Regions from separate parts of the Enterobacter sp. Li2LvB3 genome, predicted to be linked through region 2. Evidence: predicted binding sites of a transcription regulator. Region 2 holds the regulator's gene; the other holds the start of a gene.

What was found. Region 2 encodes LexA, which represses DNA repair genes until DNA is damaged. Its sites were predicted from a motif close to TNCTGTATGTACATACAGNA; they were not measured.
Region 1: a site for LexA is predicted at 4,050-4,069, ahead of rmuC (DNA recombination protein RmuC). Genes of this name have one in related genera too.

What each region holds. Positions count from the first base shown of each region.
Region 1 is NZ_JBSICG010000024.1:15,924-21,821, reverse strand. Features, by position in the region: gene ACS603_RS18310 (glycoside hydrolase family 1 protein) at 1-155, opposite strand, end outside; gene ACS603_RS18305 (beta-glucoside-specific PTS transporter subunit IIABC) at 155-1,966, opposite strand; gene ACS603_RS18300 (dienelactone hydrolase family protein) at 2,146-2,952, opposite strand; gene udp (uridine phosphorylase) at 3,212-3,973, shown strand; gene rmuC (DNA recombination protein RmuC) at 4,113-5,570, shown strand; gene ubiE (bifunctional demethylmenaquinone methyltransferase/2-methoxy-6-polyprenyl-1,4-benzoquinol methylase UbiE) at 5,637-5,898, shown strand, end outside.
Region 2 is NZ_JBSICG010000019.1:69,977-75,874, forward strand. Features, by position in the region: gene ACS603_RS16145 (conjugal transfer protein TraF) at 1-291, opposite strand, end outside; gene ACS603_RS16150 (cupin domain-containing protein) at 462-950, opposite strand; gene zur (zinc uptake transcriptional repressor Zur) at 1,067-1,579, shown strand; gene ACS603_RS16160 (CsbD family protein) at 1,649-1,858, opposite strand; gene dinF (MATE family efflux transporter DinF) at 1,979-3,316, opposite strand; gene lexA (transcriptional repressor LexA) at 3,380-3,988, opposite strand; gene ACS603_RS16175 (diacylglycerol kinase) at 4,097-4,465, opposite strand; gene plsB (glycerol-3-phosphate 1-O-acyltransferase PlsB) at 4,619-5,898, shown strand, end outside.

The DNA.
Region 1 (5,898 bases), on a different contig from region 2:
CCACTGTAATCCTTCACGGACAGGTTAGGCTTCCAGGTTATGGCATCAGCCACGGACGGCCCTTTACCGTCCACATTCCATGCCCCTTCGGCCTGATTTGCGGCAATCGCGCCGCCCCATAAAAAACCTTGCGGAAACGGGAGGGATTTCTCCATTACACGGACTCCTTAAGCGTCATGATGATATGAGGATTTGGATTCTTATCGTCGGTATTACCTGATGTCAGCGAAAAGCGTTCGCCGTTAGTGACCACCATCATGACCACCGGATCGAGCCCGGCGGCGGTAATGGTGTCCAGTGAGAATTCAATCAGCGTGTCGCCGCACTTAACGTGCTGACCTTCGGCCACTTTTGCCGAGAAGCCCTCGCCTTGCAGCCTGATGGTGTCGATCCCGATATGGAATATCAGCTCGACACCGGCATCGGTGAGCAGACTTAGGGCATGACCACTTTCAAATACATTCGCAACAGTACCGTCTGCCGGGGCGCGCAACACGCCCTGAGAAGGCACAATCGCTATCCCGTCACCCATAATTTTGCGCGAGAAAACATCGTCATTCACGTTTTCCAGCGGGATGATTTGCCCTTCTACCGGGCGGGTGAACGTCAGGGTATCGGTTTTTTCCGGCACCTTGTCGCGCCAGAGCACTAATGCACTGATAAATGCCACGGCAAATGACAACCCTGCGCCGGCAAAGGCCCAGACGATGTTCATCGTGTTATCTGGCGAGACAAACATCGAGATGCTGGCAAGGCCGGGGCCCACAAGCGCAAAAGCCTGAATGCCCATCCAGCCGATAAACGCACCGCCCACCACGCCACCGAGGATCACGCTGTAGAGCGCTTTTTTATTCAGCAGCGTCACGCCATACAGCGCCGGTTCGGTAATGCCGAACAGCGCGGAGATCCCGGCTGAGAACGCGGTGGATTTCAGCACCTTATCTTTGCTTTTGAGCGCAATCGCCAGGCACGCGCCGGACTCGGCAATGTTGTGCGCCAGTGACGCAGGCAGGTAGAGCATCTCACGCCCGAACTGGCTCATGGAGGCAACCGTGTACGGCAGCATCGGCTTGTGCATCCCGGCAGCGACCATAAAGGGCAGGACGGCAGCAAGCAGCCCGGTTGCCACAAAGCCCAGTTTTCCGTACAGCCACAAAATGACCGTTGCCAGCCCGGCCCCCAGTTCATAGCCAAGTGGCCCCAGGATCAGCAGGGTGACGGGAACGGTGACCAGCAGAGAAAGCATCGGCGAGAGGAAAATGCGCAGCGCGCCGGGTGAGTAGCGGTTAAACAGCTTTTCGGTCTGGGCGTAAAAAAGCACGCACAGGATCGCCGGAAACACCTGTGAGGCATACGCCACGTTGCGCAGGTCGAACGACATAAATGCCGTTCCCTCGGCAAGCTGTTTGGTCATGGCAGGCAACACCATGACCGACACGGCAGACACCGCAACCAGCACGTTCACTTTGAGCTTCATGGCGGTGGTGATCGCCACGAGGATCGGCAGGAAATAGAGCGGTGCAGAGCCGATGTTATCCAGAACCTTGTAGGTTGAACTGTTGCGGCTCAGCCAGCCCATCACATCCAGCAACAGCAGCAGGGATTTCAGCACCCCGCCGCCAGCAATCGCCGGCACCAGCGGCTGAAAAACGCTAATGACAAAATCGACAATCTGCGCCCCGCGGCTGACTCTGGCAGGTGTGTGCTGCCCACCGGCCTGCGGCGAGCCCACCAGAGAACGCACCGCATCAAACACCTGTACCACTTCGTGACCGATGATCACCTGGCACTGCACGTTGACGCGAACGCCCAACACGCCGTCGATGTTTGTCAGCGCCGTTTCGTTGACCTTGCTGTTGTCATACAGGCTCAACCGCAAGCGGGTGGAGCAATGTTCGATATGTTCGATATTCTCAGCACCGCCAACCAGGGCGATGATGTCCAGCGCAGTTTGCAAGTGGTTCATGTTCTGGCCCCTGTCTCCAGAGCAAAAAAAAGACCTGAAGCCCCTCTCCACTCGAAAGAGGAGAGGGGCTTCAGGTCTTGCCTACGGCTCGTAGTTACACGCCTGTGCTTTGTATATCGGCCAGATTGTGCTTAAAAGTCAAACAACACAGGTGCTTCATGCATCAATTTGTGAGCCGCTTAACCCTTTTTAGCACCATATTGCCGGAACCAGGCCAGCATTCGTTGCCAGCCATCTTTGGCGGATTCTTCGTGATAGCTCGGCCGATAATCCGCGTTAAAAGCATGTCCTGCATCGGGATAAACCACGATATCTGCCTTCGCATTTGCCGCCCGCAGCGCGTGACGCATGGTTTCCACAGTATCGAGTGGAATGCCGGTATCCTGGCCGCCGTACAAACCCAGCACCGGGGCGTTAAGATCCACGGCGATATCCAGCGGTTGCTTAGGTGAATTCAGCGTTTTTTCGCCGACCAGCTTGCCGTACCACGCCACGGCAGCCTTGAGCTGCGGATTATGCGCGGCGTACAGCCAGCTGATGCGACCGCCCCAGCAGAAACCGGTCACCATCAACCGATGTGGGTCGCCGCCGTTACGCGCCGCCCAACTGGCGACATGGTCCAGGTCCGCCAGCACTTGCGCGTCCGGGACTTTGCTGACCAGATTAGTGAATAGCGTCGGGATATCGCTGTAGTCATTTGGATCGCCCTGGCGGAAATAGAGCTCTGGTGCGATGGCCAGATAACCTTCCAGCGCCAGTCGACGGCAAACATCGCGAATATGCTCATGTACGCCGAAAATTTCTTGTATCACAATCACGACCGGCAGAGCGCCATCGGCCGATTTCGGGCGCGCATGGTAAGCCGGCATGTTATCCCCCTGTGAGGGAATGGATGTCTCTCCTGCACTAATGGCTTCTTCGGGAGTAGTGACAATGGTTGAAGCATGAGGGGCAGCAGCAGGTGCAAAACCGGTTTTTTCAGTCATGGCATTCTCCGTACCAATGTTGAGTTAGCGCAAAGGTAAATATAGTCACAAGGTTAACAACCCACAGTGCCTTAAACGGTCTATCTTTTGTGCAACACACCACGGTATAACATTGTTAATGTGATGTTGATCACTTATTTATGGAAATTAAATGCAATCATTTTCATTCATGGTGAGGTTCGTCACGAAATTACGCACACTGCTTCTGTAAAGTACCGTTTTACTTCTTCTGACAAACCGACCCACAGAGGAGTCACCTATGTCTAAGTCTGATGTTTTTCATCTCGGCCTCACTAAAAACGATTTACAAGGGGCTACGCTCGCTATCGTCCCTGGCGATCCAGAGCGTGTGGAAAAGATCGCCGCGCTGATGGATAAGCCGGTTAAGCTGGCATCCCATCGTGAATTCACCACCTGGCGCGCGGAGCTGGATGGTAAAGCGGTGATCGTGTGTTCTACCGGTATCGGCGGCCCGTCTACTTCTATTGCTGTTGAAGAGCTGGCGCAGCTGGGTATCCGTACTTTCCTGCGTATCGGCACCACCGGCGCTATCCAGCCGCATATCAATGTGGGTGACGTGCTGGTCACGACCGCGTCTGTACGTCTGGACGGTGCAAGTCTGCACTTTGCGCCAATGGAATTCCCGGCAGTGGCGGATTTTGAATGTACCACCGCACTGGTTGAAGCCGCGAAATCTGTGGGCGCAACAACGCACATCGGCGTTACCGCCTCTTCCGATACCTTCTACCCGGGCCAGGAGCGTTACGACACCTTCTCTGGCCGCGTAGTGAGCCGTTTTAAAGGCTCAATGGAAGAGTGGCAGTCTATGGGCGTGATGAACTACGAAATGGAATCTGCAACGCTGCTGACCATGTGCGCAAGCCAGGGTCTGCGTGCCGGTATGGTGGCGGGTGTTATCGTTAACCGTACTCAGCAGGAGATCCCGAACGCCGAAACCATGAAGCAGACCGAAAGCCATGCGGTGAAAATTGTGGTTGAAGCGGCTCGCCGCTTGATCTAGTCCTCTCTTCTTCGATAAAAGGCCGACTTGTTCGGCCTTTTCTTTTTGCGTAGCGCCTCGCAGGAAAACCCTTTCAAACTGGACGTTCATACAGCACAATTCTATTTTATGCGGGTAAAACGTTGATGCAGGGGGCATTGTGGATATCTCAATCCTGATTTATGCGGTGATTGCGCTGGTGGGCGTGGGAATAGGCTGGCTCATATCCAGCTATCAGCACGCGCAGCATAAAGCCGATCAACTGGCAGAACGCGAAGAGATGGTCGCCGAGCTCAGTGCCGCGAAACAACAGCTTACCCAGAGCGGGCACTGGCGCGACGAGTGCGAGCTGCTCAATAACGAACTGCGCAATCTGCGTGATATCAACACCTCGCTGGAAGCCGATCTCCGCGAAGTCACCACCCGTCTTGAATCGACCCAGCTCCATGCGGAAGACAAAATCCGCCAGATGATCAACAGCGAGCAGCGCCTTAGCGAACAGTTCGAAAACCTGGCGAACCGCATTTTTGAGCACAGTAACCGCCGTGTTGACGAACAAAACCGCCAGAGCCTGAACAACCTGCTCACGCCGCTGCGTGAGCAGCTGGACGGTTTTCGCCGCCAGGTGCAGGACAGCTTTGGCCAGGAGGCGCGCGAACGCCACACTTTGGCGCATGAAATTCGTAATCTCCAGCAGTTGAACGCGCAGATGACGCAAGAGGCGGTTAACCTGACGCGTGCGCTTAAAGGCGACAACAAAGCACAGGGCAACTGGGGTGAAGTAGTACTGACCCGCGTGCTGGAGGCTTCTGGCCTGCGTGAAGGGTACGAGTATGAAACGCAGGTCAGCATCGAAAACGATGCCCGCTCGCGGATGCAGCCTGATGTCATTGTGCGCCTGCCGCAGGGCAAAGATGTCGTTATCGACGCCAAAATGACGCTGGTGGCGTACGAACGCTACTTCAATGCCGAGGACGATTACATTCGCGAGTCTGCGTTACAGGAGCATATCGCGTCTGTCCGTAACCACATCCGTCTGCTGGGCCGTAAGGACTATCAGCAGCTACCGGGGTTACGCTCACTGGATTACGTGTTGATGTTCATTCCGGTTGAGCCCGCATTCCTGCTGGCGCTCGACAGACAGCCCGAACTGATAACCGAAGCATTGAAAAATAACATTATGCTGGTAAGTCCCACGACACTTCTGGTGGCGCTGCGGACGATTGCAAATCTCTGGCGCTACGAGCACCAAAGCCGTAACGCACAGCAAATTGCCGATCGCGCCAGCAAGCTGTACGACAAAATGCGCCTGTTTGTGGACGATATGTCCTCTGTTGGGCAGAGCCTCGATCGCGCGCAGGATAACTACCGCCAGGCGATGAAAAAGCTCTCTTCCGGGCGCGGCAACTTGCTGGCGCAAGCAGAGGCATTCCGTAGCCTGGGGGTGGAGGTTAAGCGCGAGATTAATCCTGAAATGGTTGAACAGGCTACCGCTCAGGACGATGAATATCGCCTACGGGAAGGGGCAGGTGTGCAAAATACAGACAGCGAAGACAACGATTTAGCCGCGGATTTGTCACCTTCTGAACCGCCGAATCGTTTCTTTCACGGTGGTTGAACCATAGGGCAAACGCGCCCAATCTGTTACACTTCACGGACATTTGACTGATAAGCAGGCTCTGAGATGGTTGACGATTCACAAGACACGACGCACTTTGGCTTTCAGACTGTTGCTAAAGCGCAGAAGGCTGACATGGTGGCCCACGTATTTCATTCCGTGGCGGCGAAGTACGATGTGATGAATGACTTGATGTCATTCGGCATTCATCGCTTGTGGAAACGCTTCACCATCGACTGTAGCGGTGTGCGTCGTGGGCAAACGGTGCTCGATTTAGCGGGCGGTACAGGCGACTTGACGGCGAAGTTTTCACGTCTGGTTGGCGAAA
Region 2 (5,898 bases):
ATAACGGTTCACGTCATCGCTGATGTCATCAATCTTATCCCGCAGATTGTCTTTATCAGAAATCTGCGCGCCAATGGAGGGTAAAATAAGGGTGACGTCATCGTCAGGTTTCGCCTTTGCCAGCAATGCCGGGTTGATTAACACCCCGCTGCCATAGCTGCCTGCCGCTACGCCCGTGCCACCCATCGCGTCACTACGCGCTTCTGTCCAGGTATTGGCTGCTCCCGCCTGATTTGCCATAAACAAGGAGACAGCGATGCTAACCACCGAAAATTTAAAATGTTTCTTCACAGTATGCTCGTCTTATAGTCTGTTATGAAATAACCCCTGTCTGTTATCACCCAAACAGGAACGAACTATTGCTGTGAATAAGTACAAAAAGACCCGCTATTTCCCTAAGTTAAATCACCACCGGGCCTGTTGTATTTTGTGACGGCCTTCAATATTTATAGAAGAGGATATTATTTTCGCCCAGGTTTTCCATCGTGCGGGCCAAAAAACTGCGGCGGATGGTCTACCCACCGGTCTTCACGCGTGGCGGCATAAACCGGATTCAGTGGATAATAGATGCGGTTGTGCTTTTTGTTGGCCTCGCCAACGACCAGCAGCCGGACCTCTTCATCCGTATTGTTGATAAAGGTATGGCATACCCCGGTTCCGGCCGGAAACCCCACGCTATCACCCGGCTCCAGCTTCCACAGATAGCCATTTATCCAGGCTTCCGGATAGCCTTCCAGTACATAGATAAACTCCTCTTCGTCACTTTCCGCATGGGGATAAGACGTACGCCGCCCTGGCGGCAGGCGTTCGTGATGAATACCAATTCGCCCCAGGCCAAGTTTACGGGCCAGTGGTGCGCCAATGGAAAAACGCTCAGTGCTGTCGGGATAAGTAGAATCATCCGCGCCTTCCACATCGCGCCAGTGTCGAATACAGTCAGGTCTTTTCATTAGGTGTTTCCCCGAATTTCAATGCCTCAGGTATAGCACACCTGGCGGTTCTCGGTGTTTTTAACAGAACATGATAAAGTGAGGGTTTTCCATCCCATATACAGCCGAGGTGCTAAATGGATAAGTCCACAAAAGAGCTGCTGGCGCAAGCTGAAAAGCTCTGTGCGCAACGCAATGTGCGCCTGACCCCACAGCGCCTTGAAGTATTGCGTCTGATGAGCCTGCAACAGGGCGCCATCAGTGCGTATGATTTACTCGACCTGCTGCGCGCAAGCGAGCCGCAGGCCAAGCCGCCTACCGTCTATCGCGCGCTGGATTTCCTGCTGGAGCAGGGCTTTGTGCACAAGGTCGAATCAACAAACAGCTATGTGCTGTGCCATTTATTTGATCAGCCTACCCACACCTCGGCCATGTTTATCTGCGACCGCTGCGGCGTGGTGAAAGAAGAGTGTGCAGAAGGTGTTGAAGACATTATGCATACGCTGGCAGCCAAAATGGGCTTCGCCCTGCGCCATAATGTGATTGAAGCACACGGATTATGCTCTGCGTGCGTGGAGGTCGAATCATGCAGCCATCAGGATGCGTGCCAGCATGACCACTCCATTCTGGTAAAGAAAAAACCGCGCTAACGGCAAAAGATAAGGCGGCTCAGGGCCGCCCTCAGGGTGTACATCCTTGTACTTGCGGGTATTACCGGTCTACCAGCGATAGTCGTTACGCTTTTCCCAGTCGCCGACTTCTTTCTCCGCCTGATCTTTGGCGTAGCCATAGCGTTCCTGAATTTTACCGACAAGCTGATCGCGCTTTCCTTCGATGACCGTCATATCGTCATCTGTCAGCTTACCCCATTGCTCTTTCGCTTTACCTTTGAACTGTTTCCAGTTGCCGCTGATTTCGTCTTTATTCATCATCAGGTCCTCATCGTTAAAGAGTGAAAGGGCCGCCCAAAACCTTCATTTCATGCTGGACGTGATAACAATTTTAGTTGAGCATCTGGCACTCAGGAATTTATTCAGAATCTTTTACCATCAGGAGATGTCGTGACGAGATGAAAGCCAGGTATTATTTTTCCAGTGACGACGCCAGATAAACGCCAGCGAAAGGCCACGAAGAAGAAGAAAGACCGCGAGGGCCAGCCATAACCCATGATTCCCCAGATACGGCACCGTGAGCAGCGTTAAACCAAACCCACCCGCCGCGACCGCCATGCTGTTACGCATTTCCGCGCCACGCGTTGCGCCAATGAACATCCCGTCGAGTAAATAACACCAGACGCCCACAACCGGTAAGATCACCTGCCAGATGATGTAGTGGCTTGCCAGCTCACGCAGTGCAGGTAATGACGTGAGCAGCGCAACAATATACTCACCAAAGCAGGCGTAGATGAGTGCAAATGCCAGCGCCACCAGCCCAGCCTGACGACATGCAGCACGCCAGACATCATGTAATTGCCCGCTTTCGCGCGCGCCATACGCTTGCCCGGAATGGGCTTCTACCGCGTAGGCAAAGCCGTCGAGGGCATAGGCGGTAAAGGTCAGCAGCGTCATTAACACCGCGTTGACAGCAACGATTTCCGGGCCAAGCCGCGCGCCAAAGACCGTCAGTGTGCCAAAGCACAGTTGCAGCAAAAGCGAGCGCAGCATGATGTCGCGGTTAAGCGCCAGCAGCTTGCGGATATTGCCGCGCCAGGCAGCCTTCAGCAGTGCAGGTGTTATGCCCCGCATAACCAGAACACGCCAGACCATCCACAACCCGATAATCAGCGTGCCGTACTCGGCAATAGCCGTTGCCAGCGCCGCGCCCTGCACATTCATGTGCAACCCCATAACCAGCCAGAGGTCGAGCACTATGTTCAGGACGTTCCCGACAACCAGCAGGATAACGGGAGCACGGGCATACTGAACGCCCAGCAACCAGCCCAGCAGAACCAGATTCGCCAGAGATGCCGGTGCGCTTAGCCAGCGAATATCAAGGAAAAGCCGTGCCTGCTCCAGCACCGCTTCACTGCCACCTACAATGTGTAATGCCAGCTCAATCAGTGGTGTACGCAGCAGAACGATAAGTACACCCGCACCCAGCGCCAGAATTAACGGCTGTACCAGCGCACGCGCCAGACGCAGGGGATCTTTTGCGCCAAACGCCTGTGCCGTTAACCCGGTGGTGCTCATGCGTAAAAAAAGCAGCAGCATAAAGAGGAAGCTGGTTGCCGTTGCGCCAATCGCCACGCCACCCAGATACACCGGTGAATCCAGATGACCAATAACCGCCGTATCGACCAGCCCCAACAGCGGAACGGTGATATTGGAAAAAATCATCGGCAGTGCAAGACGCCACAATGCCTTATCGGAAGCAGTCAGCAGTGACATGAAAAATACCGGGAGTGGGAAATGAATCAGGCTACGGAGGCTCCGTAGCCTGTCAGGGGGAGATTACAGCCATTCTCCGTTGCGGATGACGCCAACCGCCAGACCTTCAATGGAGAAGTTATGTTCGCGAAGATCCACCACGATTGGAGAGAATTCGCTGTTTTCCGGCAGCAGTTGCACAGTATTGCCCTGTTTTTTCAGGCGCTTAACGGTAACTTCGTCATCAATACGCGCCACCACCACCTGGCCGTTGCGCACATCCTGAGTCTTATGAACCGCCAGCAGATCGCCATCGAGAATACCGATATCTTTCATGGACATGCCGCTAACGCGCAGCAGGAAATCTGCACTCGGTTTGAACATGCCAGGATCGACCTGATAGTGACCTTCAATATGCTGTTGTGCGAGCAAAGGTTCACCTGCCGCGACACGGCCAACCAGCGGAATGCCCGTCTCTTCTTCTACCAGCAGACGGATGCCGCGTGAAGCGCCAGAAACAATCTCAATCACGCCTTTACGCGCCAGCGCTTTAAGGTGTTCCTCGGCAGCATTTGGAGAACGGAAACCCAGACGCTGCGCGATTTCCGCACGCGTAGGTGGCATTCCTGTCTGGCCGATATGATCCCGGATGAGATCAAACACCTCTTGCTGCCTGGTCGTTAACGCTTTCATTCCGCCCCCTGGGTGTATATACAGTTATGCTGTGAGTATATACAGTCAAAGGTGATTTTGGAACCAAAAACTGCACAAAAAACCAGGGACTTAATTATTCCTCGAGGCTCATCGGAAATGCGACCAAAGCAGCGTGACCCAGGTGATAACCGCAGTGATAATCGCCAGCAACACGGCGGCAGACCCCATATCTTTTGCACGACCAGAGAGCTCATGGAAATCAGAGCCAATACGATCAACTACCGCCTCAATAGCGCTATTGAGAATTTCCACTATCATCACCAGAAGCACAGAACCAATAAGAAGAACGCGCGTTATGGCATCAACATCAAGGAAACAGGCAATGATTACCGCAACGATTGCGGCAACGCCTTCCTGACGAAAAGCGGCTTCATTGATCCACGCGGCACGGAAACCTTTCCATGAATAGCCGGCAGCTTTGATGATTCGGGTTAACCCAGTGGTATTATTGGCCATTAAAAGAACCTTTTATTAGAAATAGCGTCAGTAACTATAGACGCAGTGCGTTTACTGCCGCCTGAAGTATGACGGGTAACAACAGAAATTTTGCGCGCTTTCTGTTATCCTTGCGCCGCAATTGCATTATTAACCAGAGGCTTTACATCGTTTATGTCCGGCTGGCCACGAATTTACTACAAATTACTTAATTTACCATTAACCGTTCTGGTAAAAAGCAAGTCTATCCCAGCAGAACCCGCGCTGGAATTAGGGCTCGATACCTCTCGCCCTATTATGTATGTTTTGCCTTACAACTCGAAGGCAGACTTGCTCACGCTCCGCGCCCAGTGTCTGGCGCATGATTTACCCGATCCGCTTGAACCACTGGAGATCGACGGTACTCTGCTGCCGCGCTACGTGTTCATTCACGGCGGGCCGCGTGTGTTTACCTATTACACGCCAAAAGAAGAGTCCATCAAGCTGTTCCACGACTACCTCGATCTACACCGCAGCAATCCTGATTTGGATGTGCAGATGGTGCCGGTATCGGTGATGTTTGGTCGTCGCCCAGGTCGCGAAAAAGGGGAAGAAAACCCACCGCTGCGGATGCTCAACGGTATCCAGAAATTCTTCGCGGTGTCCTGGCTTGGTCGCGATAGCTTCGTGCGTTTCTCTCCTTCTGTGTCGCTGCGCCGTATGGCAGATGAACACGGTACGGATAAAATCATCGCGCAAAAACTGGCTCGCGTGGCACGTATGCACTTTGCGCGCCAGCGTCTTGCAGCCGTAGGGCCGCGCCTCCCGGCGCGTCAGGACCTGTTCAATAAATTGCTGGCGTCTAAAGCCATTGCCCGCGCCGTGGAAGACGAAGCGCGCAGCAAGAAGATTTCGCATGAGAAAGCACAGCAGAACGCCATCGCATTGATGGAAGAGATCGCCGCGAACTTCTCCTACGAGATGATTCGCCTGTCCGATCGTATTCTGAGCTTTACGTGGAACCGCCTCTATCAGGGGATCAACGTCCACAACGCCGAGCGCGTGCGCCAGCTGGCACATGACGGCCACGAAATTGTCTATGTGCCCTGCCACCGCAGCCACATGGACTACCTGCTGCTTTCCTACGTGCTTTATCATCAGGGTCTGGTGCCACCGCACATCGCGGCCGGTATTAACCTGAACTTCTGGCCAGCAGGGCCGATTTTCCGCCGCCTTGGTGCCTTCTTTATTCGTCGTACCTTCAAAGGTAATAAGCTCTATTCCACCGTATTCCGCGAATATCTGGGCGAGCTGTTCAGCCGTGGTTATTCCGTTGAGTATTTCGTGGAAGGTGGGCGTTCCCGTACTGGCCGCCTGCTTGATCCGAAAACCGGCACGCTGTCGATGACTATCCAGGCCATGTTGCGCGGCGGTACCCGCCCAATTACGCTGGTGCCGATATACATCGGTTACGA